Regions from separate parts of the Streptomyces sp. NPDC017940 genome, predicted to be linked through region 1. Evidence: riboswitches for the same ligand, from Rfam matches in the RefSeq annotation. Region 1 holds a riboswitch; each other region holds the start of a gene.
The links. A riboswitch is a leader RNA that binds a small molecule or an ion and turns the genes downstream of it on or off. The one in region 1 is predicted to bind cyclic di-AMP.
Positions count from the first base shown of each region.

Region 2: linked by a shared signal. The riboswitch ahead of ACH4DX_RS15045 (transglycosylase SLT domain-containing protein) and the one ahead of ACH4DX_RS31995 (M23 family metallopeptidase) in region 1 are both predicted to bind cyclic di-AMP.
Region 3: linked by a shared signal. The riboswitch ahead of ACH4DX_RS34675 (M23 family metallopeptidase) and the one ahead of ACH4DX_RS31995 (M23 family metallopeptidase) in region 1 are both predicted to bind cyclic di-AMP.

Region 1 is NZ_JBIRHJ010000011.1:121,378-131,141, forward strand. It holds gene ACH4DX_RS31980 (DNA topoisomerase (ATP-hydrolyzing) subunit A) at 1-1,072, opposite strand, end outside; gene ACH4DX_RS31985 (M16 family metallopeptidase) at 1,434-2,780, shown strand; gene ACH4DX_RS31990 (M16 family metallopeptidase) at 2,777-4,162, shown strand; cyclic di-AMP (ydaO/yuaA leader) riboswitch at 4,425-4,583, shown strand; gene ACH4DX_RS31995 (M23 family metallopeptidase) at 4,597-5,424, shown strand; gene ACH4DX_RS32000 (GntR family transcriptional regulator) at 5,711-6,394, shown strand; gene ACH4DX_RS32005 (HPr family phosphocarrier protein) at 6,779-7,060, opposite strand; gene ACH4DX_RS32010 (GNAT family N-acetyltransferase) at 7,306-9,764, shown strand, end outside.
Region 2 is NZ_JBIRHJ010000004.1:112,630-122,393, reverse strand. It holds gene ACH4DX_RS15090 (hypothetical protein) at 1-135, opposite strand, end outside; gene ACH4DX_RS15085 (ATP-binding protein) at 425-868, shown strand; gene ACH4DX_RS15080 (DUF5133 domain-containing protein) at 1,072-1,299, opposite strand; gene ACH4DX_RS15075 (endonuclease/exonuclease/phosphatase family protein) at 1,637-2,446, shown strand; gene ACH4DX_RS15070 (helix-turn-helix transcriptional regulator) at 2,455-3,426, opposite strand; gene ACH4DX_RS15065 (YybH family protein) at 3,490-3,903, shown strand; gene ACH4DX_RS15060 (MFS transporter) at 3,989-4,825, shown strand; gene ACH4DX_RS15055 (S1 family peptidase) at 4,871-5,734, opposite strand; gene ACH4DX_RS15050 (DUF1838 family protein) at 5,992-6,738, shown strand; gene ACH4DX_RS15045 (transglycosylase SLT domain-containing protein) at 6,798-7,550, opposite strand; cyclic di-AMP (ydaO/yuaA leader) riboswitch at 7,555-7,707, opposite strand; gene ACH4DX_RS15040 (hypothetical protein) at 8,130-8,420, shown strand; gene ACH4DX_RS15035 (SDR family oxidoreductase) at 8,504-9,112, opposite strand; gene ACH4DX_RS15030 (SDR family NAD(P)-dependent oxidoreductase) at 9,125-9,250, opposite strand; gene ACH4DX_RS15025 (acyl carrier protein) at 9,247-9,510, opposite strand; gene ACH4DX_RS15020 (SDR family oxidoreductase) at 9,574-9,764, opposite strand, start outside.
Region 3 is NZ_JBIRHJ010000018.1:16,313-26,076, reverse strand. It holds gene ACH4DX_RS34685 (MFS transporter) at 1-855, shown strand, start outside; gene ACH4DX_RS34680 (PP2C family protein-serine/threonine phosphatase) at 1,359-2,453, shown strand; cyclic di-AMP (ydaO/yuaA leader) riboswitch at 2,685-2,819, shown strand; gene ACH4DX_RS34675 (M23 family metallopeptidase) at 2,831-3,931, shown strand; gene ACH4DX_RS34670 (aldo/keto reductase) at 4,017-4,961, shown strand; gene ACH4DX_RS34665 (PrsW family intramembrane metalloprotease) at 4,978-6,372, opposite strand; gene trmB (tRNA (guanosine(46)-N7)-methyltransferase TrmB) at 6,432-7,292, opposite strand; gene lhgO (L-2-hydroxyglutarate oxidase) at 7,613-8,803, opposite strand; gene ACH4DX_RS34650 (MFS transporter) at 8,944-9,764, opposite strand, start outside.

The DNA of each region.
Region 1 (9,764 bases):
CGAGGGTCAGCGGCTGGCCGTCCACCAGGGCGACGTTGTTGATGCCGAAGGACTCCTCCATCGGCGTCAGTTTGTACAGCTGCTCCAGGACGGCTTCCGGGACGAAGCCGTTCTTGATCTCGATGACCAGGCGCAGGCCGTGCGCGCGGTCGGTGAGGTCCTTGACGTCGGCGATGCCCTGGAGCTTCTTGGAGCCCACCAGGTCCTTGATCTTGGAAATGACCTTCTCGGGGCCCACGGAGAAGGGCAGTTCCGTGACCACCAGGCCCTTGCGGCGGGCTGTGACGGCCTCCACGGAGACCGTGGCGCGGATCTTGAAGGAGCCCCGGCCCGACTCATAGGCGTCCCTGATGCCTGACAGGCCGACGATGCGGCCGCCCGTGGGCAGGTCGGGCCCGGGGATGTGGCGCATCAGCGTGTCGAGGTCGGCGCCCGGGTGCCTGATGAGGTGGCGGGCGGCGGCGATGACCTCGCCGAGGTTGTGCGGCGGCATGTTCGTGGCCATGCCGACGGCGATGCCGGACGCGCCGTTCACCAGCAGGTTCGGGTACGCCGCGGGGAGGGCGACGGGCTCCTTCTCCTGGCCGTCGTAGTTGGGCTCGAAGTCGACCGTGTTCTCGTCGATCGACTCCGTCATGAGGGACGTCGCGTCGGCCATGCGGCATTCGGTGTACCGCATCGCGGCCGGCGGGTCGTCGTTGCCCAGGGAGCCGAAGTTGCCGTGGCCGTCGACCAGGGGGAGGCGCATCGAGAAGGGCTGTGCCATGCGCACCAGGGCGTCGTAGATCGATGCGTCGCCGTGCGGGTGCAGCTTGCCCATCACTTCGCCCACGACGCGGGCGCACTTCACATAGCCGCGCTCGGGGCGCAGGCCCATCTCGTTCATCTGATAGACGATGCGGCGGTGCACCGGCTTCATGCCGTCCCTGGCGTCCGGCAGGGCACGGGAGTAGATGACCGAATAGGCGTACTCGAGGAAGGAGCCCTGCATCTCGTCGACGACGTCGATGTCGAGGATCTTCTCCTCGAACGCGTCGTCGGGCGGCGGGGTCTTCGTGCTGCGGCGGGCCATCGCTGCTGCGGCTCCTTCACCAACAAGTGCGGGATCTGATGCCGACCATTGTGGACTGTCCCACTGACAACGCGGACCGCGACCCGGTGTGAACGTCCACCACGACCTGGTACGGACGGTGGGCGTCAACCTGGTGGCACGCCGTCACCGCATCCGGTCGGCACCCGCCACCAAGATCACGGCATGGTCTCCGGGCGGCGCGCGGCGACGGGCGCGGCGGCCCGCGCCCGGCCGATCACGCCCAGGGCGAAACCCGACTACGCCGAGGGCGGAGCGGGAACTTCGCCAGGTGTCCGGGGCCTTGCATACAGTGGCAGGACTGGCAGCACTCATTGCGTATTTTGCGATCGAAGGGACGTACATGCCCATGGGTCACACGGCCACAGCCGAGACCGGCTCCGGCGGCCTGACAGCGACCGAGCACCGGCTGTCCAACGGCCTGCGCGTGGTGCTCTCCGAGGACCACCTGACCCCGGTCGCCGCGGTCTGCCTCTGGTACGACGTCGGCTCGCGCCACGAGGTCAAGGGCCGCACGGGCCTCGCGCACCTCTTCGAGCACCTGATGTTCCAGGGCTCGCAGCAGGTGCACGGCAACGGCCACTTCGAGCTGGTGCAGGGCGCCGGCGGTTCGCTCAACGGCACCACCAGCTTCGAGCGCACCAACTACTTCGAGACGATGCCCGCCCACCAGCTGGAGCTCGCCCTCTGGCTGGAGGCGGACCGCATGGGCTCGCTCCTGTCGGCGCTCGACGAGGAGTCGATGGAGAACCAGCGGGACGTCGTCAAGAACGAACGCCGGCAGCGCTACGACAACGTTCCCTACGGCACGGCCTTCGAGAAGCTGACCGCCCTCTCCTACCCGGAGGGCCACCCCTACCACCACACGCCGATCGGCTCCATGGCCGACCTGGACGCGGCCACCCTCGAAGACGCGCGGCACTTCTTCCGTACGTACTACGCGCCCAACAACGCCGTCCTGTCGGTCGTCGGTGACATCGACCCCGAGCAGACGCTCGCCTGGGTCGAGAAGTACTTCGGCTCCATCCCCTCCCACGACGGCAAGCAGCCGCCGCGGGACGGCTCGCTGCCCGAGCGCATCGGCAAGGAGCTGCGCGAGGTCGTCGAGGAGGAGGTCCCTGCGCGCGCCCTGATGGCCGCCTACCGCCTCCCCGAGGACGGCACGCGCGCGTGCGACGCGGCCGACCTGGCCCTCACGGTCCTCGGCAGCGGCGAGTCCTCGCGTCTGTACAACCGCCTGGTGCGCCGTGACCGCACCGCCGTCACGGCCGGGTTCGGCCTGCTGCGCCTCGCCGGCGCGCCCTCCCTCGGCTGGCTGGACGTGAAGACGTCCGGCGACGTGGAGGTCCCGGTCATCGAGGCCGCCGTCGACGAGGAGCTCGCCCGGTTCGCCGCCGAGGGCCCCACTCCGGAGGAGATGGAGCGGGCGCAGGCGCAACTGGAGCGCGAGTGGCTCGACCGGCTCGGCACGGTCGCGGGACGCGCGGACGAACTGTGCCGGTTCGCCGTCCTCTTCGGAGACCCCCAGCTCGCCCTCACCGCGGTGCGGCGCGTCCTCGACATCACCGCCGAGGAGGTCCGGGAGATCGCCGAGGCCCGGCTGCGCCCGGACAACCGCGCGGTGCTCGTGTACGAGCCCGTCACCCCCGAAGACGCCGACCACGAAGCCAGCGAGGAGGCGGCGAAGTGACCGAGGCCGCAACGATGGAGTTCCACCCGCAGCCCCAGGCGGGCACCGCCAAGCCCTGGGCGTTCCCCGCCCCCGAGCGCGGCGCGCTCGCCAACGGCCTCACGGTGCTGCGCTGCGACCGCCCCGGGCAGCAGCTCGTCGCCGTGGAGGTCCACCTCGACGCACCCCTGGACGCCGAACCGCAGGGCCTGGACGGCGTCGCCACGATCATGGCGCGGGCCTTCAACGAGGGCACCGACAAGCACTCAGCGGAGGAGTTCGCCGCCGAGCTCGACCGCTGCGGCGCCACGCTCGACGCGCACGCCGACCACGCGGGCGTCCGCGTCTCCCTCGAGGTGCCCGTCTCCCGCCTGCCCAAGGCGCTCGGCCTGCTCGCCGACGCCCTGCGCGCGCCCGCGTTCGCGGACAGCGAGATCGAGCGCCTGGTGCGCAACCGCCTGGACGAGATCCCGCACGAGAGCGCCAACCCGGCACGCCGCGCCGCCAAGGAACTCTCCCGGCAGCTCTTCCCGGCCTCCTCGCGGATGTCCCGTCCGCGCCAGGGCACGGAGGAGACGGTCACGGCCATCGACTCCGCGGCCGTGCGCGCCTTCTACGAGAAGCACATCCGCCCCGCCGCTGCCACCGCCGTGGTGGTCGGTGACCTCACCGGCATCGATCTGGACGCCGTCCTCGCGGACACGCTCGGCGCCTGGACCGGGGGAGCGGCCGAGCCGCGCCCCGTGCCCGCGGTGACCGCGGACGACCGGGGCCGCGTCGTCATCGTGGACCGCCCCGGCGCCGTGCAGACGCAGCTGCTCATCGGCCGCGTCGGCCCGGACCGGCACGACCGCGTGTGGGCCGCGCAGGTCCTCGGGACGTACTGCCTCGGCGGCACGCTCACCTCGCGCCTCGACCGCGTCCTGCGCGAGGAGAAGGGCTACACCTACGGAGTGCGCGCCTTCAGCCAGGTGCTGCGTTCGGCGCCGGACGGCACCGGCGCCGCGATGCTCGCCATCAGCGGCTCCGTGGACACCCCGAACACGGGCCCGGCCCTCACGGACCTGTGGAAGGTCCTGCGCACGCTGGCAGCGGAGGGGCTCACCGACCCCGAGCGGGACGTCGCCGTGCAGAACCTCGTCGGGGTCGCCCCGCTGAAGTACGAGACCGCTGCCGCCGTCGCCGCCACCCTCGCCGACCAGGTGGAGCAGAACCTGCCGGACGACTTCCAGGCGCGCCTGTACCGCCAGTTGGCGCAGACGGGCACGGTGGAGGCCACCGCGGCCGTGGTGAACGCCTTCCCCGACGACCGCCTCGTGACGGTCCTCGTGGGGGACGCCGCGCAGATCGAGGGGCCCGTGAAGGCGCTCGGCATCGGCGAAGTGAGCGTGGTCACCGGCTGATTCCGCCGCCCCGGAGGCACAGGTCCAGAGGCGGATAGTCACCGCCATAGGGCGGCAAACCATGACACGAGAACAGGGACCCCAGTGACGCAAGATGTCGCTGGGGTCCCTGCATGCAGCCATATGTCCGTATTGATGGGGAGGTTGTTCGTCTGCCCTGTGGCGTGCGCTACAAAAGTGCTGATCCGTTTGTTCTTTGAAAGAAGAGACGTTTAGCGTCAGTCCGGCTGTCCGTCAGGCACCACGCCGCGCCCGCGGCACCGGACAGTCATCGCCGAGTCCCCGTACGGCGCGAGCCAGGGGAGCCGGGGACCCACGTCCCTGGGGTGAATCGGACCCCTTGCCGCGAGGCGAGGAGCCCGTAGGAGACCTTCCTGCTCCGAACCCGTCAGCTAACCCGGTAGGCGAGAAGGAAGGAAAGGATCAGCCGCTTCATGGCGTTCATCCGCCCGACCGGCAAGCACCGCCGTCCCAGCCGTATCACGCGTACGACCGCCGGTGCCGCGGGTGTTGCCGCGCTCACCACCACCGGGGTCATCTCGGGTCTGGCCGCCCCGGCGTTCGCCGCCGAAGGGGCCTCCGCCGACTACGCGCACGCCGGCCTCACCCAGTCCATCTCCGTCGGCGACTCCCTGGCCGGTGAGATCGACGCCCAGGCCGCCGCCCAGAAGCAGGCCGCCGACGAGGCCGCCGCCATGGAGAAGGCCGAAGCCGAGGCCAAGGCCAAGGCCGAGGAGGCCAAGCGCAAGGCCGCCGAGGCCAAGCGCAAGGCCGAGGCCGCCGCGAAGGCCAAGGCCAAGGAGGAGCGCGAGGCCAAGGAGCGCGCCGCCCGTGAGGCCGAGCGCAAGCGCCTCGGCTCGTACGTCTCGCCGATCGCCGGCAGCTATGTCTCCACCGGCTACAAGACCGGAGGCGCCATGTGGTCCTCCGGCAGCCACACCGGCGTCGACTTCCACGCCGCGTCCGGCACGCAGGTCCAGGCGGTCGCTGCGGGCACCGTCGTCGAGGCCGGCTGGGGCGGGGCGTACGGCAACAACGTCGTGATCCGCCACCACGACGGCACGTACACGCAGTACGGCCACATGTCGTCCCTGAGCGTCACGGTCGGCCAGGCGGTCACCCCCGGCCAGCAGATCGGCCTCTCCGGCTCGACCGGCAACTCCAGCGGCCCGCACCTGCACTTCGAGGCCCGCACCGGCGCGGACTACGGCTCCGACATCGACCCCGTCGCCTACCTGCGCTCGCACGGCGTCAACGTCTGAGGACCCCACGCGAAAGCCCCGGCTCACCCGAGCCGGGGCTTTCCGCGTACCGGAAACTCCCCCGGTGCCCGCGCCCGTTGGCCAAAAGATATCCATGGATTACGCCTGTCGTCGGAAAACCGGGCCAGCTGCAATAGAGTTCGGGTCGACAGCTGATCCATGTCGGCAGGGGTCCATATCAGCAGGGTTCGCGGAATCGTTGAAAGAGCGCTGTTCGATGCGTCGGTCCGTGCGCCGGCCGCAGCGCCGGCCACGCGTTTCGCGGGCATCAAAGCGGAGGTCCGTCATGCGCATTCCCGCGCAATCGGTGTGCACGGCCATCCGGGGCGACATCGTCTCCGGTGTCTACGAACGCGGCACGCGCCTCACCGAAGACCTGCTCGCCCGCCGCTACGGAGTCTCACGCGTCCCCGTGCGCGAGGCCCTGCGCACCCTGGAGGCCGAGGGCTTCGTCGTCACCCGCAGGCACGCGGGCGCCTGCGTCGCCGAGCCCACCGAGCAGGACGCGGCCGACATCCTGGAGATCCGCGCCCTCCTGGAGCCCCTCGCCGCCGCCCGCGCGGCACAGCGGCGCACCGACGCGCACCTGAAGGTCCTGCGGGGCCTCGTCCGGCTCGGCCAGGAGCGGTCCCGGCGCGGCGGCGAGGAGCTGCGCTCACTCGACGGCTGGTTCCACGAGACGCTCGCCAAGGCCTCCGGGAGCCCCGGCCTCATCACTCTGCTGACCCAGCTGCGGCACAAGATCGCCTGGATGTACGTGGCCGAGCCGCAGGCCGCGCCCACGGAGACGTGGGCCGAGCGGGCCGCGGTCGTCGACGCCGTGGCCCGCGGGGACGGGGAGCGGGCCCGCGCTCTGGCCGCACTGCACGTCGAGCGGTCCGTGGCCGCGCACCGGCCAGGGCGGGGTGCCCGCGCGGGGCGCGTGAGGGGTTCGCAACATCCCGTGAACACGGTGAGCGCGCGGAATTAACGGCGGCGCCGTATAAAAAGGGAAGCAATTCCGGCCGCGGGAATTCGGGCTGCCCATTTCCGGTCCGCGCGTTCACGAGATCGCGAGATCGCGCATTTACGAGGTCGTGCGTTCACGAGGTCGCGAGTTCGCGCGTTCACGAGGTCGCGGCGATCACGAACTCGCGCCGATCACGAACTCGCGAGGTCGCGCGTTCGCGAGTTAGGAATCCCCTCCCGGACGCGTCCGTTCGGTACGGTGCGCTTTTCGTCCCGGGCATTCGTGATCCCGGACCGCCCACCCACCCACACGGACGTACGTACAGCGAAAAAAGCGGTGGAGCCGCGCAGGCCCGACAGGCCCGCGCGGCTCCACCGCATTGCACCCGACCCGGTCGGGCGACGCTCAGACGGTCTCGGGAAGCTCCTCGAGCCCCTCGGCGACCAGCTTCGCCAGCCGGTCGAGCGCGGCGTCCGCGCCCTCGGCGTCCGAAGCGAGCACGATCTCCTCGCCGCCCTGCGCACCCAGACCGAGCACCGCGAGCATCGAGGCGGCGTTGACCGGGTTGCCGTCGGCCTTAGCGATGGTCACGGGAACGCCCGCGGCCGTGGCCGCACGGACGAAGATGGAGGCGGGCCGGGCGTGGAGGCCCTCGGCCCAGCCGACGTTGACGCGGCGCTCAGCCATGTGTTGCTGCCCTTCCAGGTGTCTCACACTTGTCTAGACCAGTGTCTCATGCCGACCCGGGTGCACCGGACGGCCATCGTCCGGTTGCCCGCCGACCACTACTCGGCCGCCTGCCGACAACCGCCCGGTTGCCCGCCGACCACCGCCCGGCCGTACGACACCGCCTCGTGCGGTCCGCCGACCGATGTCCGGCGCCTCCCACCTTGCCCCGGCCCCGGCTGCCGCGCGACCCGTACCCTGGCCCCATGCAGACCCCGCAGGACCGGCATGCCTACCCCTCCCACTGGGAGGCCGACGTGGTGCTGCGGGACGGGGGCACCGCCCGGATCAGGCCCATCACGGCCGCCGACGCGGACCGCCTCGTCAGCTTCTTCGAGCAGGTGTCGGACGAGTCGAAGTACTACCGCTTCTTCGCGCCGTACCCGCGCCTCTCCGCCAAGGACGTGCACCGGTTCACCCACCACGACCACGTGGACCGGGTGGGCCTCGCCGTCACCGTGGGCGGCGAGTTCATCGCGACCGTGCGCTACGACCGCATCGACGCCGCGGGCCGCCCCGCGTCGGCGCCCGCGGACGAGGCCGAGGTCGCCTTCCTCGTCCAGGACGCCCACCAGGGCCGCGGTGTCGCCTCCGCGCTGCTCGAACACATCGCGGCGGTCGCCCGCGAGCGCGGCATCCGGCGCTTCGCCGCCGAGGTCCTGCCCGCCAACACCAAGATGGTCAAGGTCTTCACGGACGCCGGCTACCAGCAGAAGCGCAGCTTCGAGGACGGCGTCGTGCGCCTCGAACTCGACCTGGAGCACACCGAGCGCTCCGTCGCCGTGCAGTGGGCCCGTGAACAGCGCGCCGAGGCCCGCTCCGTGCAGCGCCTCCTCGCGCCGGGTTCGGTCGCCGTCGTCGGCGTCGGGCGCTCCCCGGACGGCGTGGGCCGCGGTGTCCTGCGCAATCTGCTCGGCGCCGGCTTCACGGGCCGCCTGCACGCCGTCAACAGCGCGCTGCCCGAAGGCACCACCGAGGTCGAGGGCGTGCCCGCGCACCGCTCCGTGCGCGACATCGCCGAGCCCGTCGACCTCGCCGTGGTGGCCGTAGCGGCCGAACACGTCCCACAGGCCGTCACCGACTGCGGCGAGCACGGCGTGCAGGGGCTGGTGGTGATCTCCGCCGGATACGCGGAGAGCGGCCCCGAAGGACGTGAGCGGCAGCGGGAACTCGTCCGGCGGGCCCGCTCGTACGGCATGCGCCTCATCGGTCCCAACGCCTTCGGAGTCATCAACACCTCGCCCGAAATGCGCCTCAACGCCTCCCTGGCGCCCGACCTGCCCGCCGCCGGACGCCTCGGCCTCTTCACGCAGTCCGGCGCCATCGGCATCGCGCTCCTGTCCCGTCTGCACCGCCGCGGACGCGGCCTGTGGGGCCTTTCCACCTGTGTCAGCGCGGGCAACAGGGCGGACGTCTCCGGCAACGACGTACTCCAGTACTGGTACGACGACCCGGACACCGACGTCGCCCTGATGTACCTGGAATCCATCGGCAACCCGCGCAAGTTCACGCGCCTCGCCCGCCGCACCGCCGCCGTGAAGCCCCTCGTGGTGGTCCAGGGCGCACGGCACAGCGGCATCGCCCCCGCCGGGCACGCGGGCGCGGCGACGCGCCTCCCGCACGCCACGGTCTCGGCACTGCTGCGCCAGGCCGGGGTGATCCGCGTGGACACCGTCACCGAACTCGTCGACGCCGGGCTGCTGCTGTCCGGGCAGCCGCTGCCCGCCGGGCCGCGCGTCGCCATCCTCGGCAACTCCGAGTCGCTCGGACTGCTCACGTACGACGCCTGCGTCGCCGAAGGCCTGCGGCCGCTGCCGCCCCGCGACCTGACGACCGCCGCCGCCCCGGAGGACTTCCGTACGGCGCTCGCCGCCGCGCTCGCCGACGAGGCGTGCGACGCGGTGGTCGTCACCGTCATCCCCTCCCTGGGCGAGTCCACCCGCCAGGGCGAGGACGCCTCCCTGGCCGCGGCCCTGCGCTCCGCCGCCGAGAACTGCCCGACGAAGCCGGTCACCGTCGTCCACGTGGAACTCGGCGGCCTCGCAGAGGCCCTGTCGGCGGCCGCCAGCACGGGGCCTCGGGCGGCCGCGGAGCCCCTGGGCGGCAGCCCTGCGGAGACCTCGCCCGCCACCGGGGACGGGGTGGCCGAGGGTCCGTTCCCCGGCGAGGGCCCCTCCGCGGGGAACACCCCCTCTACGGAGAACACCTCCTCTACGGAGAACACCTCCTCTACGGAGAACGGCACCGCTACGGGAAGCGGCCCTGCTACGGAGAACACCTCCTCTACGGGGAACACCCCCTCTACGGAGAACACCCCTCCCACCAAGAACGGCACCCCCCAGGCAAGCGAAGCGCCCCCGCACACAGAGCCCGGCCCAGGCAGCGGAGCCACCCCCGCCGCCAGCCGAGCAGCCCCCACCGGCAGGGGAACCGCCCCCACCGGCAGGGCAGCAGCCCCCACCGACAGAGGAACCGCCCCCACCGGGGGAGCCCACCGCATCCCCGCCTACCCCGCCGCCGAACGCGCGGTCCGCGCCCTCGCCGAAGCGGTGAAGTACGCCCAGTGGCGGCGTGACATCGCCGAGCCCGGCAAGGTGCCGGAGTACGACGACATCGACGAGCAGGGGGCGGGTGAGCTCATCGGGCGGCTGCTGGGGGCGGCGGG
Region 2 (9,764 bases), on a different contig from region 1:
GTTGGGGGCGGGGTCGGCGGGCTGCTGGTGGGCGGCGGCGGGGGCGGCCGGGGCGGCGGCGGCCGTCGCGGTGGTGCCGAGGAGGGCGAGCGAGGCGAGGAGCGCCGTCGCGGCGGCGCGGGGCAGAGCAGACATGGCAGCGGTGCCTTTCGGTAGGGAGTGTGTCCCTAAACAGGCTGTGCGTCCCCCTCCGCCCCGGCCACTCTGCGAGGGCCAGCCGGGTCTGCGCGCCGGGGGCGTAGGTACGGGGCTCGCGCGGAGCCGCGGCCCCCGTCGGAGCCGAGCTGCGGCCCCCGTCGCAACCGAGCTGCGGGCCCTCTCGAAACCGGTTCGCTCCGGCCCCGGTGTCCTGGTGATTCGTGGGTACACGGTCCGCGTGAAACAGGACTGCTTGGGAAACAAGGCGGACCGCAGGTACGAAACCGTGGCCGTCGACGATCGGGACGCGCCGGCAGGCGACGTCCTCTCGGTGTCCGCGGCGTTCGAGGACAGCGAGGACATCGGCGCCGCCCGGGATCTGGCCCGGGGCTTCCTCGCGGACGCGCGGGCCGTGCACGGTCTTCCCGTGTCCAGCAGGGCCATGGGCACGGTGCAGCTGGTGGTCAGCGAGCTGGTGACCAACGCCCGCAAGTACGCTCCCGGACCGTGTCTGCTGACACTGGAGATCCAGGCGGGCGCCGTCACGGTCACCGTGTGGGACAGCGGCACCGCGCTGCCCTTGATCCTGCCGCCGGACCCGGCCCGGGTGGGGCAGCACGGCCTGGAGATCGTCATCGCTGTCTGCGAGGGCTTCGCGATGCGTCGCGAGCCGGTGGGCAAGCGCGTCACCGCGGTGGTGGCCCTGGCCGACGGTCCCGCCAGGGCCTGACTATGGTTCCGGGCAGGGTGGCGTGACTACGGTCCCGAGCGGGGCGTGACTGACGGCCGCACGTAGCCGACTGCCCGTAGACCGACTGCCTGTACGCCGAGTGCCCGTAAGTCAAGCGCCCGTCAGTCGAGCGCCTGTAAGCCCGGCGACTGCCTGTAGGCCTCGCCGGCCGACCGGGCCCACGGTCGGCCGGCGGCCGCAGATCACGCGGCGAGGACGGAGTCGTCCCCGGTACGAGTGCCGGGAAGCTGGTTCCGGGCGGCGACGAGGGCGGCGTCGATGTCACGGGTACCCGTCGACACGCACAGCGTGTAGGCGACGTCGTCCATCCGCTGCCGAGTCTCCGCGGTGCCCTGCTCCGCGTGCAGGGCGCGCAGCGTCTCGTACCGCTCCACCAGGTTCTTCAGCACGGCCGGGTGTGCCATGAGCATGGGGTGCCTCCCTCTCAGCCACTGATCACAGGGGTTCATGCATCGCCCCTTGTGCCCCGGCCGTCCGCCGACATTCCTCGCGCCTTCTGTGGCGTCGGCTACACGGGCCCCGGGGTCGCCTCCGCCCGCCCACTCTTGCACCGATGCCTCCGTGGCCACCGACCGGCAGCCGTTCCGGGCCGCGTGCGAGGGGCGCTGGAGATCCGGGGCACCGTACGCGGTTCCGACAACTCCGTCGCATAATCTCGTGCCTGGAGACGTCAGAAGCCGTCAGAAGCCGTCAGAAGCCGAGGAGGCAAGGGTGCTCGGAAGAGGTACGCGGTTGCTCGCGGGCGCCATGGCCGTGGTCTGCCTGCTGCTGATCGGACCCAGCGCACCGAGCGGTGCCCTCTGGGCCAGGTCGCTGCCCGTGGGAGAGGTCAGGGACGCCGTACCGAACCGGGTCATGACGTGGAACATCTGCAACCCGTGCGACGAGAACAACGTCGGCAGGGCCGCGGAGATCGCCGCGTACGCGCCCCAGGTCATCGGCCTGCAAGAAGCGTGCGTCCGTGACGTGGAGAGGATCAGGGACTACCTGAAGAACCTGCACGGGCTCGTGTACCACGTCGAGTACGGGTCGGTTCTCCGCAAGCGGAGCCGCTGCGGGGGGTGGCCGTGGAGCCCGGGGGCCTTCGGCCAGGCGATCCTCTCGGCGGCGCCGATGACGGACCGCGTGAACGTGGAGTACCCCGAAGGCGGATCCGAAGACCGTGGGTACATGGCCGTCACCACGCGGGTGGGCGGCGAGCCCGTCCGCGTGTTCAACACCCACCTCGCCCAGCGGCGCCAGGAGGCGGTCCGGGCGGGCCAGACCCGCGTACTCGCGAAAGCGGTCGCCCGGCACGAGCGTGCGATCGTTCTCGGCGACTTCAACGCCGTCCCGGACACCCCCGAACTGACCAGGATGTGGGCACGGGCCACGGACGCGGACCCCCAGTGCCTTCCCCTGCCCACCGGACCCGGCACCTGCGAACCGACCACCGACTGGCAGCTCAAGTTCGACTACGTCTTCCTGCGGGACTTCGTGCCGCTCAAGCAGGGCGTGCGTCCTTCTCCGTACTCGGACCACCATCTGGTGCACACCGACCTGGCCCCGGCCCGGTAGGCCCGACGTCACTCGTAGCCGGCGGCCATCGCGGCGGCGCGGTCGCGCAGGGAGTCGCGCAACCACTGCGGGGTCAGGACCTGCGCGCTCGTGGCGAGTTGCCACAGCGCCCATTCGGCGTGCCTCGGATCCTGGAAGGTCACCTCCAGGCGCAGCCTCCCGTCGGCGTCGGCGTCGGTCACTTCGGCGAGGACGGCGAGCGCGGTGCCCACAAGGTCCTCGCGCCGCGACCGGTCCACCCGTACGAGGACGGAGACTTGGTCGCCGCCGGTCCTGAACCGTGTGCTGCGCTCCTGCCAGGCCCGGTCCAGGTCGACGCGGTCCGGGCGCTGTGCCGGTGCGGTGAGTTCCTCGGCGGCCACGACCCGGGACAGCCGGTAGGTGCGGTCCGCACCGGACCTCGTGGCCAGCAGATAGCCCTGGCCGCGCACGGTGACCAGGCCGATCGGGTCCACCGTGCGCCACTTCGGGGCCTGGTCCACGGCCGCATAGCGGATGCGCAGCTTGTGTCCGGCGAACACCGCGCGCCGGACCTCGGCCACGACGGTGTCGGGCACCTCATCGGCGTCGACGCGGCGCGCCAGGAGGTCGGTCTCCGGGTCGATGAGCAGGCGCTGAGCCGCACCGGCCGCGGTGGCCCGATAGCTCTCCGGCAGCGCGTCGACCACCTTGCGCATGGCTGAGGCGAGCGCCGTACCGAGGCCGAACGCCTGGGCGCCGCGCCGCGATCCGGCGACGAGCAGGGCCAGTGCCTCGTCGTGGTTCAGTCCGGTGAGCTCCGTCTGGAACCCGGGCAACAGGGCGAACCCGCCGTGGCGGCCGCGCTCGGCGAAGACCGGGACACCGGCTGCGGACAGCGCGTCGATGTCGCGCAGCACGGTGCGGGTGGACACCTCCAACTCCCTGGCGAGCGCGGCCGCGGACATCCGGCCGTGCTGCCGCAGCAACAGCACCAGGGATACCAAGCGGTCGGCGCGCATGCGTAAAACTCTACGGGAATACGTGACACAGGGTGTCGTGTATTGCTTGGGAAGCTGAGCGGCATGACGAACAGGAACATGCCGAACAAGAACATGACGAACAACGACTTGAGGGACAAGGACTTGACGGACAAGCAGGCTGCCGTCGAGCCGAACGACCTGGGCAGGTACTTCATCGAGCGCGCCAACGCAGGCGATGTCGACGGACTCGTGGCGTTGTACGAACCGGACGCCGTGCTGGCGTTCCCCCCGGGGAACATCGCGACCGGACACGCGGAGATCCGCAAGGTGTACGAGCAGTTCGTCGCCGCCGCGCCGGTGCTCTCGCCCGGCAGGCAGCACCCCGCGCTGGTGAGCGGCGACCTCGCGATGACCGCGGCCACGCTGACCAATGGTGACATCACCGTCGAGATAGCCCGTCGTCAGCCGGACGGAACCTGGCTGTGGGCCGCGGACCAGTCGGCGCTCGCGCCGTGACGGGGGCCAACGGTGGTGTGAGCACCCGCTGTTAGCCTGCGCTCATGATCAAGGGGAGATCGCCCGGCCGCGACCGCATAGCTCATTGGCGGGAAGCAACAGGTCAGAGCGTGTTCTGATCCTGGCAAGCTTCGTGAACCGAGTCGGCAACGGCCTCTTCAACACGGCGGCGGCGCTCTACTTCACGCTGGTGGTGGACCTACCGGCAGCGCAGGTGGGCGCCGCCCTCACCGTCGCGGGCCTGATCGGTCTGCTCGCCGGGATACCGGGAGGCCACCTGGCCGACCGACGCGGGCCCCGCACCGTCATGATGCTCGCCCTCGCGGTCCAGGCGGTGGCGATGTCCGCGCTCGTGCTGGTCGAGAGCTGGGCGGCCCTCACGGTCGTCGCCACCCTCGACCAGCTCGCCGCAGCCGTCAGCGGCGCGGCCTGGGGAGCCCTCGTGGTCAGGGTCGGTACCGACCGTCCCGCGCTGTTCCGGTCGAGACTCCGTACGTACGTCAATCTGGGCGTCGTCCTGGGAACCGTGGGCGCCGGCTTCGCCGTCGCGGCGAACACGCGTACCGCCTACGTCGTGCTCATTCTCGGCAACGCGGCCAGTTTCGCACTGTGCGCGCTCCTCCTCTTCCTGCTCCCCGCCTACCAGGCGTTGGCGGCACCGCCGCAGCAGCGCTGCTGGTCGGCGCTCAGCGACCGTCCGTTCGTGACCTTCACCGTCCTGCACGGTGCGATGGGCCTTCAGTATCCGGTGGTGTCCCTGCTCCTGCCGATCTGGATCTCCGAGCACACGGACGCGCCGCGCTGGACCGTAGCGGTGTCCGCGATCAATGCCGCGGTCTGCCGTCGGGCCCGCACTCGAACGCTGGGGTACGCGGAACCGACCTTCCTCCCGACAGGGTGCAGCGGCTGCCGACCGGCGTGAAGAAGCAGACCAGGCGCACGCATAGTCGGCCGGACCGTGCGAGTGTCAGACCGTCGGTGTCGCCGGTGTCGCCGGCGCCGCGTGTGCTGCCTCGGCGGCTGCCCGAACCGGGACGACACGGGAAAGTCCGTGTGCCGCGAGCACCTTGCGGAACGGCTTCCAGACGGCGGGGTCGGAGAGATTGGTGAACAGCCCCGGGCAGGTGTTCGTGTCCCCGCTCACCAGGCCGTGGACCACGGCTTTGCCGCGCGAGGGCGGCGCGAACAGCGGTCCTCCGCTGTCCCCGGGCCCCACCCGCCGCTCAGGGGTACCGGCGCACACGAAGTTCTTGTCCCAGGTCCCGCCCTCGGTGTCGAACTCGGTGACCGGGAGCGCCGTCTCGTGCAGGCGCGTGGGCTTGGCCTCGCTCTCCAAGTCGGTACGCCCCCAGCCCGCCGCCCGGAGGAGGCGACCCGCCTGCGGCTTCGCCCCCAGGGGCGGGAGGCTCGCGCTCTTCTGGCGGGCGGGGGAGTCGAGCACGATGAGACCCAGGTCCGTGTTGGTCTCGGTCGAGAACGCGGGGTGGCTGTGCACGGTGAAGTGGTCCTTGGTCACCACCGTCCCCTGGTCGGTAGTCGCGTCGGACCGCCCCAGGACGACCCGGATCGTGACCTTCCCCTGTTCGGCCCACTTCGAGCAGTGCGCGGCCGTGACGACCACCCGGCTGTCGACGAGCGCACCGCCGCAGTAGTGCGACCAGCTTCCGTCGTCGTCCCGCTGCTGTAGCTGCACCACGAAGGGGCGTTCACCGTCCCCGACCGGCTTGCCGCCGACGATCGCGGCGGCGGAGGGCACGCTCGTCCACACCAGGCCCAACGCGCCGGCGCCTGCCAGGGCCGTGCCCGCTCGGCGACCCATTGACGTGCGCAAGAGCCCACTCCTTTCGTCTGCCGCCGGGTGCGAGTCCGACGGTCCCGTACCGCGGTCGGCACCTGCCGTCCGCGTCCGTCGACGATCCTGGGCTTCCTGTGCCTCCGCCTGGCATCCACCACGTATCAGGCACCCCTCGGCGACCGCGCAACCTCCTCGCTCACGCGCAACGCGCCCACGCGTCCACGGCGGCGTCCGCCCGGGCAACGTCCACCCCGGGCGAGGCCCCCCGCCCTGGGGCGCGCAGAGTACTCCGTATGACGACACCCGCAGAGCTGCTCCGCTCCTTCGCCCGGACCCGCGCCTCGCTCGACGGTGCGGAAGTCACGTACTGGTGGACCGGGAACGTGTACTCCTGGGCTCCGGACGAGCCCTACCAGCACGTCTTCGGCCTCGAAGGGCTCAACGTCGCCCGCCTGGTCCGGGACGCCGACGCCGGCCAGGACGCCTACCGACTGCTCACCCGTGAGGCCGCCTTCTACCTCGACCCCGCGAGCCGCGAGATCCTGGAGACCTGGCAGGACCTGCCGGTGGTGCACATCTGGAACGACCCGGCGAACCAGAAGTGGCGTCCCTTCCCGATACCGACGACGGAGCTCGACGGACAGGTCTGCTTCAGCCTGGAGATCCCGCTCGCCTACCCCTCGCCCCTGCCCGTGGCCCAGTACCCCGTCCACTCGGCGGGCGACACCTACAAGGCCCTTGAGCTCTTCCAGTTCTTCGCCGACCGCGCCGACCTGGCCGGCACCGCGCCGAGCGTCCCCGCCACCATGTCGTGGACCCGGATGTCCCCATGGCTCCCGTGGATGGCCCGAGGGCAGCGGCCCGGCGGGCTCACCTTCCACTGCCGGGGCCGCAAGCTCGGCTCGTACGCCGAGGTCCCCGACCGCACCCGCGCCCACATCGCCGACCACCACCCGGAATTCGCCCACGCCCCGGAGAGGTGGAGCGAACCGAACGAGACCAGCTGGACGTACTTCCGCAAGCTCAACCCGACGAGCTAGCCGTTGCATTAGCGCCCTGCGAGTGCGGGTCCCCAGAGAACGGTCCGCGTGCGGCAGCCTCAGTACGGGCCGTTGACGTTGTCGATGGAGCCGTAGCGGGCGGCCGCGTAATTGCAGGCGGCGGTGATGTTGGCGACCGGGTCGAAGCTGTCGAGCGACGTGCCGGGCAGGCGGTAGGTGGTGAAGGTGGGGCCGATGACCTGGAGGAGCCCCTTGGACGGGGTGCCTGCGGCGGCGTTTACGTCCCAGTTGTTGATGGCCAGCGGGTTGCCCGAGGACTCACGCATGATGTTGCGGTGGATGCCCTCGTAGGAGCCGGGGATGCCGTGCTGGGCCATGAGGTCGAGTGACTCCCTGATCCAGCCGTCGAGGTCGTTGGTGTAGGTCTTCTTCGCCGGGGCGGCGGCGGGCTCGGCGAGCGCGCTGTCGCGCTCGGAGCGGTCCGCCCGCTCGGCGGAGGCGGCCGGCTTCTCCGCGGGCCCGGCCGGGCCCTTCTTGCCGAGGGTGAGCTCGATGCCGGCGTGGATCACCTTCGGGTCGGCGCCGATGACGCCGCGGTTGTCCCGGTAGAGCTTCTGCCAGCCGCCGCTCAGGGAGTGCTCGCGGGCGATCTTGGAGAGGGAGTCACCCGCGACGACGACGTAGCTGTCGGGGGCCGCGGCGGGCTTGGCGGCCGTGTGGGGCTCCGCCGCGGCGGCGGTGGTCGCGCCGAGCACCGGGAGCGCGAGGACGGCTCCTCCCGTGCCTGCGGCGGCGATGCCCCGGGCGAGCGGGCTGGACTTGGGACGACGGTGCTTTCCCTTTGCGGGCATGGCGCATTCCTCTCCGTCGCCTACGAGGTGAGCTGTCGGGTTCGGACGGGAGATGTCCGGTCGCGGCGTGCGCGACTTCACCCCGAGCCGTTCCGGAAACCGGATCGGCGTCTTGCCTGGGTCCCCCGCTCCTGCCGTGCGTAAGTGAGTGATCGGAAAGGTTTCCGGACAGCGGCAGGATTCGGCGTTCCATCCGGATTGACGGTGACGTTAAGCGAGAAAGTCCCGGCGGAACAAGACCAGAATTGCGGAGAGGAATGCACCAGGTCCGTTCCTGGTGATCATATTCCCCGGCCCTCTTTGATCGATTGGCCCAATCCTCTTTGCCAGAAAGGGAGTGCGCCCCATGCGCTCTCCCGAGAGCCCCGCGAGGGCGTCTTCATTGGTGTGACTCATTTCACGGGACGGGCGCGGGGTGAGGTGTCGCTCGTCACGTATCGGGGCGCGTCGTGTCGCTGATCATCGCGCAATACGGGTGATGTTTTACGTACGCCAACAACAGCATGAAGAGGCGGATTTTCGGTGCAAAAATGGACATAGTGCAGCCGCATTGTCAGTGGTGGCTGCAAGGCTGAGGGCATGAACGGCGATGAGCAACTGCTGCGCGGCCGGGTGTACGGGCACGACCACGACGACCCCGGCCCGCTGGCCGACCAGACGTATGCGGTGCTGACGGGCGGGCCGTTGGACGGACTGCTGCTGCGCATCACGGACCGGCGGCCCAAGGACGTGGACGAGGGCGTCGCCCTGCCCACCGAACTCGGACGGTTCCCCGGCGGCCGGTCGCTGTACGGCCCGCGGCCCGGCGAACCCCGCAGGCCGGGCCCGGGCGTGAGTTGCCGCTTCCACTACACCGGCGACGTGCCCTGACCGCGGTCGCCCTGGCGTAGAAGAATGGAGTCGGGGAATTCCGTCGGGAGGAAGCCATTGGGGTCGCCGGGGAACCCGCGGGCTCAGAGCGAGAAACCGCCGTCGATTCCGAGGACCTGCCCCGTGATGTAGGCGGAACGGCGGGAAAGGAGGAAGGACACCAAGTCCGCTACCTCGTCCGGTGTTCCGGGTCGGCGCAGCGGGATCCTGCTGATCTGCTCCTTGCGTTTCGCTTCGCTGAGTTCAGCGGTCATGTCCGTCGATATCATGCCGGGCGCAACACAGTTGACGCGTACTCCGAACCGGCCGAGTTCCTTCGCGATCGACTTCGTGAACCCGATGATCCCGGCTTTCGACGCCGCGTAGTTCGACTGGCCGATGTTGCCGTGGATGCCCGCCACCGAGGAAACGGTCACGATGGCCCCGCTGTCGTGCCGCATCAAGGAGCGCGCCGCGGCACGGCAGATGTGATAGGTGCCGTCGAGATTCGTACGGAGCACCGTGTCCCACTCGTCGTCGGCCATCCCGGCGAGCGGCCGGTCCCGTACGACACCGGCGTTCGCCACCACCGCGCCGATCGGGCCGAGTTCGGCCTCCGTCTCGGACACGAGTTCCGCGGCCCGGCCCGCCACCGAGACGTCGGTCCTGCGGGCGAGCACCCGCGCCCCGACGCCGCGAGCCTCGGCCGCCACCGCCTCGGCCCGCTACGGCGTGGAGAGGTAGCAGAACGCCACGTCGAAGCCGTCGGCCGCCAGGCGGAGCACGGCGGCCCTTCCGATGCCGCGCGAGCCGCCGGTCACCACCGCGACAGGCCTGCTCCCGTCGGTCATCGGGCTGTCCCGAGCTTGGCGGAGACGAGTTGGTGGATGGCCGCCAGGGTGGTGAGCGACTTGATCTCCTCCTCGTCGATGGTGATGCGGTACGTCTTCTCGATCTGTACGGCGACTTCCATGGCGGTGAGTGAGTCCACGGCGAGGTCCGTCCTGAGGTTGGCCTCGTCGGTGACTTCCTCGGTGGGGAGTTCGAGTTCTTCGGCGATCAGCGCGCGCAGGTCCTCGCGGTTGACGCCTGCTGTCGGGTTGCCTGACACGGTGCCGTCCTCCTTCGATCTGGCCCTTGTGGTGTCGCTCTTGACGCTCGGCCCCGGTTCGCTTCAGACGACGAGTGCTTCTCCGCCGTCGACCCCGATGACGTTTCCGGTGAGCCAGGGCGAGTCCGAGACGGACAGGGCGACGATCGCCTCGGCCACGTCTTCGGCGCGCGTCAGCCGACCGCCCGGATTGACGCCCCGGCAGTGGGCGACGAGCTTCTCGTTGCCCGGGATCCTCAACAGTGCCGGGGTGA
Region 3 (9,764 bases), on a different contig from region 1:
TTCTACCAGACCGGCATCCTGCTCGGTCCGCTCGTCGGGCTCGCCCTGACCGGCGTGGATTTCAAGCTGACCTGCGCGGTGGCGGCGGTCCTCTTCGCCGTGCTCTCGGTGGTGCAGGTGCTGCGGCTTCCGGTGCGGCGGGGGGAGGCGGGCTCCTCCGGCGACGGCGACGGTGACGGCGTCGGTGCTGGTGCCGGTGCCGGGGGCGGGCAGTGGCGTGCGGTGTTCGGCAACCGGCCGTTCTGGCTGTTCTCGCTCGCCATGACCGGGTCGTACGTCCTGTCGTTCCAGGTGTACCTGGCGTTGCCCCTGGAAGTGGAGCGGCTGCTCGGCGGGGGGACCTCCACGACCGTCGCGACCAGCGCGCTGTTCGTCGTGTCCGGGCTCGTCGCCCTAGTGGGCCAACTCCGGATCACCGACTGGTGCAAGCGGACGTGGACGCGGGAGCAGTGCCTGGTCGCCGGGCTCGGCCTGATGGGTACGGCGTTCCTGCCGCCCGCGCTCGGCGGGCCCGGGTACGCGGGCGTCACCGTGCTGCTGCTGTGCGCGGCGGCGCTCGCCGCCGCGAACGCCGTGCTCTACCCCTTCGAGATGGACACCGTCGTCTCGCTAGCCCGCGAGCGGTGGGTGGCCACGCACTACGGCCTCTACAACACGGTGTGCGGCGTCGGGATCACGGCGGGGAACCTCGCCATGGGCGCCCTGCTCGACCTGGGGGAGAGCCGGGGGCTGCCCGCCGTGCCGTGGCTGGTGCTCGCCGCCCTTGGCGCGGGCTGCGCGCTGGCCCTGCGTGCGCTGGGGCGGTCGGGCCGGCTCACGGCACCCGTACCGGCGCTCGGAGGTGACACCACCTGACACGTACGCGCCCGGGGCGCACGCCGGGCCCACCCGCTCGCCCCGCACCCCGGGCGCCTTCCACCACCGGCGACCCCTAACCCACTCGGCCCACACCAGGTCGCCTCCCGGCGCCGCTGCGGGAAGCCTGGGTGGGCCGAGGCGGCACGGGTTGAGGTGAGAGCGGAGCGGTGGTGGTTGCTGTGCGTGGTGGGGGGCCGAGCGATGCGCGCGGCGGGCGGGGCTCGGGTGCGGGAAGTGAGTCGGGCGGCGCAGGTGGTCAGCGGGGCGTAGGTGCCGAGAGTGGGGCCGGTGGTGGGCGGGACTCCGGTGCCGGGCATGAGGCCGGTGGTGTGCGGGGTACGAGGGCCGGGGGCGGCTCTGGTGCTGGGCGTGGCTCGGGTGTTGGGCATGGCTCCGGTGCTGGGCGTGGCTCCGGCGCCGGGCGTGGCTCCAGTGCCGGGCGTGGGGCCCGTGGTGTGCGGGGCTCGGGTGCGGGGCGCGGTCCCGGGGGAGCGCGGAACGTGCCCCGGGAGCGCGCCCTCGTCAGGGCGCTGCCCCCGCTGCTCCTCGTCGTCGGCATCTGCTTCGACGCGCTCACCCCGCCCGAGTTCACCGCGTCCCCGCTGTTCGCCGCCGCCCCCCTGATCACCGCCCCGTTCTTCCGGCTGCGCACCACCGTGGCGGTCGCCGCGATGTCCTGCGCGGCCGTGATCGGCCTGCGCCTGCGCGGCGACGGCGCGAGCGCCGACGTCGAGGTGGTCACCGAGTTCCTGACCATGCTGACCGTCGGCGTCCTGGCCGTCGTCATCAACCGCGTCGTACGCCGCGGCGACGCCCGCCTCGCCTCCGCACGCTCCATCGCCGAGACGGCCCAGCGCGCGGTGCTCCCGCAGCCCGACCCCCGCATCGGCGGCCTCGACATCGCCGCGCGCTACGAGGCCGCGCAGGCCGACGCCTTCATCGGCGGTGACCTGTACGCCGTGCAGGACACCCCGCACGGCGTACGCGTCATCGTCGGTGACGTACGCGGCAAGGGCATGGGCGCGGTGGCCGCCGTCGCCGTGGTGATCGGTGCCTTCCGGGAGGCCGCCGAGCAGGAGTCGACCCTGGAGGCGGTGGCGCAGCGCCTGGAGCGGGCACTCGCCAGGGAGGGCATGCGGCGGGACGGCCTCGACGCCTTCGAGGGGTTCACCACGGCCGTGCTCGCGGAGGTCCCGAGGGGCGGCGAGGGGATCGTACGGATCATCAACCGGGGGCACCCGGAGCCCTTGGTCCTGCGCGGCGACGGGCGGCTGTGCGTGCTCACGCCGGCCGAGCCCGCGCTGCCGCTCGGCATGGGGGACCTCGGCACCTGGCCGGACCGCGCCGACCGCGTCGAGTTCCCGCCCGGTGCCACACTGCTGCTCTACACCGACGGGCTCTCGGAGGCCAGGAACGCGGAGGGGGAGTTCTTCGACCCCGCCGTACGGCTCGGCGGCCGCGTCTTCCCCGGCCCCGGCGGCCCCGACGCGCTCCTGGCCGCCCTCGTGGACGACGTCCGCGCCCACACCGTGGACGGCGCCACGGACGACATGGCCCTGCTCGCCGTACGACGACCCGTCACAGCCGGTGACTGAACGGCGTCCCTCCGCACAACGGCTGACGCGGCATCAGCCGATCCGCGGGGGCCGTATCGCTGCGCTGGGTCATGACCACCGTTCAACTCGCCCCACTCACACCGCAGATGTCCCTTGTGTTCGTGGCGTAAGCGTTTAACGATCAGCCGGAACAGCTTGGAATACCGACCCGCTGTCTATTAACGTTCGATAACGCAGCGCGGTCGTCCCAGTCGACACTCAAGTCGGCTCCGTGCGCACACGCCTAATCCCGCAAGGGAGCCGGGGAACCACCACATTGGGGTGAATCGGGCATGATCCGTGCCCGTAGGAGACCTTCCTGCTCCGAACCCGTCAGCTAACCCGGTAGGCGAAAGGAAGGAAAGGAGTGCGCCCCAGTGGCGTCCAACCGGCCTGCCCCCGAAGCGCTCTATGTACCGAACGGCGAATCCGTCGAAGGGCCCGAAGCCCCGACCGGATTCGGCGGGTACGCCCCGCAGGAGCCGTGGGAGGAGTGGAACCCCACCGCCGAGTCCGTCCGCCCCGTGCGCGGCCGGCACCGGATCCACAAGAAGGGCGGCGGCGGCCTCGCCCGCAGCTCCACCGTCCTCGGCGTCGGCGTCATCGCGGCCGTCGGCGCGGGCGGCATAGCCACCGCGCAGGGCGGCAAGCCGCCCGTCTCCATAGCCCTGCCGGACATGTCGGCGGTCACGGACTCGCTGCCCGACGCCGGGTCCCTGCCGGGCGTGGGCGCCCTGCTGTCGGACGACGCGCCCGAGGACACCGTCACCGTCGCGGCCGCCGCGCCCCTCAGCTCCGCGGGCGTGAGCGCCGCCGACGCCGAGCAGGGCACCACCGGCGCCGGTGAGGCACTGCGGGCCCGCATCATGCAGCAGGCCGAGAACCAGCAGAGCCAGGCGGACGACGCCGTGCGCAAGGCGGCCGAGGACGCGGCCGTGCGCAAGGCCGCCGAGCAGGCCAAGGCCCAGCAGTCGAAGGCGCAGGCCGAAGCCAAGGCCAAGGCGGCCGAGGAGAAGCGGAAGAAGGAAGAGGCCGCGCGCAAGAAGGCCGAGGCGGAGCGCCTCGCCAAGCTCGCCAAGAGCTATTCACTGCCCACCTCCTCGTACACCCTCACCTCGCACTTCGGTGTCTCCGGCTCCATGTGGTCCTCCGGTCAGCACACCGGTCTCGACTTCGCTGCCCCTACGGGTACCCCGCTCAAGGCCGTGCATTCAGGCACCGTCAAGGAAGCGGGCTGGGCGGGCGCGTACGGCTACCGCACCATCCTCGAACTCGACGACGGCACCGAGATCTGGTACTGCCACCAGTCCTCGCTGAGCGTCGGCGCCGGCCAGAAGGTCACCACCGGCGACGTCATCGGCCGCGTCGGCGCCACCGGCAACGTCACCGGCCCGCACCTCCACCTGGAGGTCCACACCAGCGGCGGCGCCAACGTCGACCCGCTCGGCTGGCTCCAGGGCAAGGGCCTCAACCCGTAACACCCGGGCTTCGGCGGCCCTGGCGACAACCCCCCGACGCCAGGGCCGCCGGAATTACCGCCTCCGTGTGCGTGTTGATCTCCCCATGACCATTCTTCGCCCCCTGGGCTCCTCCGACCTCGAAGTCTTCCCGCTCGCCCTCGGCGGCAACGTCTTCGGCTGGACCGCAGACGAGCAGCAGTCCTTCGCGGTCCTCGACGCCTACACCGCGGCGGGCGGCAACTTCGTGGACACCGCCGACGTGTACTCGGTGTGGGCGCCCGGCAACGAGGGCGGCGTGTCCGAGACCGTCATCGGCCGGTGGCTCGCCGCGCGCGGCAACCGCTCCGACGTGCTGATCGCCACCAAGGTCGGCGGCCACCCCGACTACAAGGGCCTCTCGGCGAGCACCATCAAGTCCGCCGCTGAGGAGTCGCTGCGCCGCCTCGGCACCGACTACATCGACCTGTACTACACGCACTACGACGACCCGTCCGTGCCCGTCGAGGAGTTCCTGACCGCCCTCGACGACCTGGTGCGGTCCGGCAAGGTGCGGGCCGTCGCGGCCTCCAACATCACCGCCGAACGCCTCCAGGAGTCCCTGGACTTCTCCGACCGCGAGGGCCTCGTGCGGTACGTGGCCCTCCAGCCGCACTACAACCTCGTCTCGCGCGACACCTACGAGGGCCCCCTCCAGGATGTCGCGTCCCGCGCGGGCCTCGCGGCCGTGCCCTACTACGCGCTCGCCGCGGGCTTCCTGACCGGCAAGTACCGCAAGGGCACCCAGGTCGACAGCGCACGGGCCGGGGGAGCGGCGCAGCACCTGGAGACCGAGCGCGGGCAGCGCGTCCTCGCCGCCCTCGACGAGATAGCCGCGGACCGCGGCGCCGAGCACGCCACGGTGGCCCTCGCCTGGCTCGCCGCCCAGCCGACGGTGGCCGCGCCGCTCGCCTCCGCCCGCTCCGTGGAACAGCTTCCCGCGCTGCTCGCGGTGGCCGACCTGGAGCTGACGCGGGACGAACTGTCCCGTCTGACCGCCGCGTCGGCATGACCGCGACGGCCGGGCCTCAGGTCCGGTAGGGGTTGGACGAGGGGTGGACGGGGCCCGCCGGGGACCCGTGCCCGGCGTGGGGCTGCCCGTACGGCGCGTGCGGCGTTCCGTACGCGGTACGGGGCACCCCGTACGCGGTGGGGAAGGGACCGTACGCGGCGTACGGGAGCGGCAGCACGACGGGCGCCGTCGCCCGGGCCGCGTACGCCAGCGCGGGGCGCGCCACCTCGCGCCGCTCCCACAGGGCGTCGAGCAGCTCCCGCTCCCGTACGACGAAGTCGGCGCCGGCCCGGCCGCGGTGGGCCCGGTGCCGCAGCAGGGCGAGGGAGGTCGCGTACGTCTCGTAGTCGACGACGGCACGGCCCGCGGCTCTGCCCAGGTGGTACGCGGCGTGGTCGCGGGCGAGGGTCCGCGCGCGCATCGAGCCGAGCGCGAACGGCTCGGCCGCGGTGAGCCAGCCCGCCACCACGTAGGCGGGCAGCTCGGCCCGCACGAGGGCGAGCTCGCGCCGGCGCAGCCAGACGGCGAGCCAGGTGAGCAGCCCGAACACCGGCAGCATGAAGGTCGCGTACACGACGAAGAAGCCGTATTCGCCGAAGCTCGCCGAGCCGTTCCAGAAGGCGTGCGTGCCCATCGCGAGCAGCAGCCCCCCGAGGGGCAGGAGCACCCGGCGGGCCGTGTGCCGCTCGCCGCTGAGGGCGGCGATGCCGAAGCCGATGCCGGTGAGCACGGTGAACAGCGGATGCGCGAACGGCGACATGACGACGCGGACGAAGAAGGTCGCCGCCGTCACCGAGGCGAGGCCGGTCTCGCCGCTGAGCTGGTCGGTGCCGAAGGCGTTGCCGAGGTAGAGGATGTTCTCGGTGAAGGCGAAGCCGGTCGCGGTGACGCCCGCTATGACGAAGCCGTCGACGACACCGGTGAAGTCGGATCTGCGGAAGAGGAAGACGAGCAGTACGGCCGCGGCCTTGGCGGTCTCCTCGACGACCGGGGCTATGACGGTCGCGCCGAGGGTGTCGGCGCTCGACGGGTCGGCGGTGGCGGTGGCTATCCACTGGGTCGCGAAGCTGTTCGCGACGATCGCTATCAGGGCGGCCGCGCAGGCCCCCCACGCGAAGGCGAACACCAGGTTCCGCCGGGGCCCGGGAGCCACCCGGTCCAGCCACCGGAACGCGGCGACGAGCAGCGGCACCGGCAGGGTGGCGAGGCCGAGCCCGACCAGGAACCCCTCGGTCCCCGTCTGCTCGCGCACCAGGGCGAGGATCACCAGACCGGAGAGCGCGAGCAGCGTGACGAGCGCGCCCGCCCGGAGCGCCCCCCGCTGCCACCAGCGCGGATGCCGGTTTCCCGCGGTCCCCGCGGACCCGGCGGGCGGCGCCGGGTAGGTCGGGTACGCGGGACTGGTGGCCACGGCTTCGACAGTAACGAGGGTTGCGGCGGACCGCGACGGTGCCTCGGGGGCCCTGGGTCTCAGCCGTCTGCCGGGTTCGCGGGGTTCCGGGAGCCCTGGGGGTCCTGGGGGGCCGCGGGGGCCTGGACGTCCGGTTCCGGGCGCTCCGTGAGGGTGGCCGCGCGGCGGAACAGCAGGTCGTGGACGACGTGGCCCTTCCTGAGGCCCTGCCCCTCGAACCGGGTGAGCGGCCGGAAGTCGGGCCGGGGCGCGAACCCGCCGTCCTGCCGGGTGTTCTCGAAGTCCGGGTGCGCGGTCAGGACCTCCAGCATGTGCTCGGCGTACGGCTCCCAGTCCGTGGCGCAGTGCAGCACTCCGCCGGGCTTCAGGCGGGGGGCGAGCAGGGAGAGGAACTCCGGTTGGATCAGGCGGCGCTTGTTGTGCCGGGCCTTGGGCCAGGGGTCCGGGAAGTACACGCGGACGCCGTCCAGGGACTCCGGGGCGAGCATCTCGCGCAGCAGGATGACGGCGTCGCCGTTGGCGACCCGGACGTTGCTCAGCCCGTTGCGCTCCGCGAGGTTGAGCAGGTTGCCCTGGCCGGGGGTGTGCACGTCCACCGCGAGGATGTCGGTGTCCGGGTCGGCCGCGGCCATCTGCGCGGTGGCTTCGCCCATGCCGAAGCCGATCTCCAGGACGACGGGGCGCGGGGCCCCCGGCTCGGGCCGCCGGAAGAGCGCGGCCAGGTCCAGGACGTCCTTGCCGTCGATGTCCAGGCCCCACACCTGCCACAGCCGGCGCAGGGCGTCGCCCTGGGCGGTGGTGACGCGGCTGCGGCGCGGGGTGAAGCTGCGGATCCGCCGCTCGAACTGGGACCCCGTGGGGTCGGGGGTGGGACCTTCGGGGAAGCGGGGGGTGCCCTTCGGGCGGGAGTTCTCAGACACAGTGCGTCGATTTTAGTCGGGGATGCGGGCGGGCGTGAGCCTTGCCGGGGGCTCCCCGCTGTAGCCATCAGCGCGCTCCGCGCGCGGGCACCCCTTGCCGATCCTGGGGCTCCGCCCCAGACCCCGTATCGGCGCTCCGCGCCTCGTCCTCAAACGCCGGACGGGCTGGATCCGTGCCGGTCGGGTGGTGACTTCGCCGCACCGGCGAGAGTTTTTGAGCCCGTCCGGCGATTGAGGACGAGGCCGCAGGCCGACAACGGGGTCCGGGGCGGAGCCCCGGTTTCGGGAAGGGGCGGGATGGGGGAGCCCCCCGGCAAGGACTACAGCGCGGCCAGCGCCCGCCGGGCCACCTCCCTGCCGATGGGCAGCGAAGCGGTGGCCGCGGGCGAGGGCGCGTTCAGGACGTGCACCGCGCGCGCCGACTCCCGGAAGAGGAAGTCGTCGACGAGCGTCCCGTCCCGCAGGACGGCCTGCGCCCGCACCCCGGCCGCCGCGGGCATTAGATCCTCCTCCCGCACGGCGGGCAGCAGCCGCCGCACGGCTTCGGCGAAGGCCGCCTTGGAGATCGAGCGCCGCAGCTCCCCGGCGCCGTACCGCCAGTGCCGCCGGGCGAGCTGCCAGGACCCGGGCCAGCCGAGCGTCCCGGCCAGCTCGCGGGGCCGGACGACGGACCAGTCGTACCCCTCGCGGGCCAGCGCGGGCACCGCGTTCGGCCCCACGTGCACCCCGCCGTCGATGCCACGGGTGAGGTGGACGCCGAGGAAGGGGAAGGCGGGGTCGGGGACGGGATAGACCAGGCCGCGCACGAGCCCGGGCCGGACGAGGGTGAAGTACTCGCCGCGGAAGGGCACGATCCGCATGCCGGGGTCGTCGCCGGTCATCCGCGCGACGCCGTCGCAGTGCAGCCCGGCGCAGTTCACCAGGACCCGCCCGCGCACGACGTCACCCGCGGCGGTGCGCACCGCGACGCCGAGGTCCGCGCGCCGGTCGATCCGCACGACCTGGGCGCCGTAGCGCACCTCGACGCCGGAGGCGCGGGCGAGCTGGGCCGCCACCGCCCCGTAGTCGCAGATGCCGGTGGTGCCCACGTGGATGGCGGCGAGGCCGCGCACGCACGGCTCGTACGCGGCTATCTGGGCGGGGCCGAGCTCGCGGACCGGGATGCCGTTCTCCCGGCCGCGCTGGACCAGGGCGTGCAGGCGGGGCAGCTCGGCGCGGTCGGTGGCGACGATCAGCTTGCCGGTGACCTCGTGCGCGATGCCGTACTCCGCGCAGAACTTGATCATCTCGGCGGCGCCGCGCACGGCGTACCGGGCCTTCAGGGAGCCGGGGCGGTAGTAGATCCCGCTGTGGATGACGCCGCTGTTGCGCCCCGTCTGGTGGCGGGCGGGGCCCGGCTCCTTCTCCAGGACCGTGACGCGGGTGCCGGGGCGGGCACGGGTGAGGGCATACGCCGTCGCGAGCCCGACGATCCCGCCGCCGACCACGAGCACGTCACAGTCGTACGTCACGGCTGCACCCCGACCCCTCACCTCTGCACCTCCCGCCCCCGATACTGCCCTGCACCACTGACAACGTCCGCAAACCTGCCGGCGGAGGGGCGGCACTGAGGCGTGCGGCACACACGCGGTGGGCCGCCGCCCCCGGCGGGCTAGGCGGGCGCGACGAGCAGCGGCCGTGCCCGCTCGCGCAGCTCCACCACCCGTGGCTCGTCCCCGTACGGTTCGAGCCGGTGCAGGAGGTCCTTGACGTACTCGGTGGTGCGCGCGGAGGAGATGCGTCCGGCGACCTCCACGGCGCGCACGCCCTGCTCGCACGCCGCGTCGAGGTTCCCCGACTCCAGCTCGGCCACCGCGGACACCACGAGCCGCAGCCCGTGCGAGCGCACGAACTCCTCGGTGGGCCGGGACAGGGCCTGCTCGGTGAAGCGCCGGACCTGCCGTGGCGCCTTCAGGTCGCGGTAGCACTCGGCGGCGTCCGCGGCGAAGCGGTCGTAGCCGTAGAAGCCGAGCCACGAGGGGTCGTTGTCGCCGTCCCTGGCCCGCTCCAGCCAGCCCTCGGCGGCCCGCAGCGCCGCTCCGGCGGCCGGTGCGTCGCCGGCGCGCGCGTGCGCGCGTGCCTCGACCAGGCGGAAGAAGCTCATGGTGCGGGCGGTGGCGAGCCCGCGGTTGCGTTCGAGCGCGGCCTGCGCGAGGTCCACGCCCTCGTCGCCGAAGCCGCGGTAGGTCGCCTGGAGCGACATGGACGCGAGGACGTACCCCCCGAGGGGCACGTCGGCGGCGGCGCGGGCGAGCCGCAGGGCCTGGATGTAGTACCGCTGGGCGGCCTCCTGCTGGCCGGTGTCGAAGGCCATCCAGCCGGCGAGCCGGGTGAGCTCGGCGCTGGCCCCGAAGAGCGCGCGGCCGACCTCGTCGGAGTACGAGCCGAGGAGCAGCGGTGCCGCCTCCACGCGCAGGCACTCGGGGACCATGG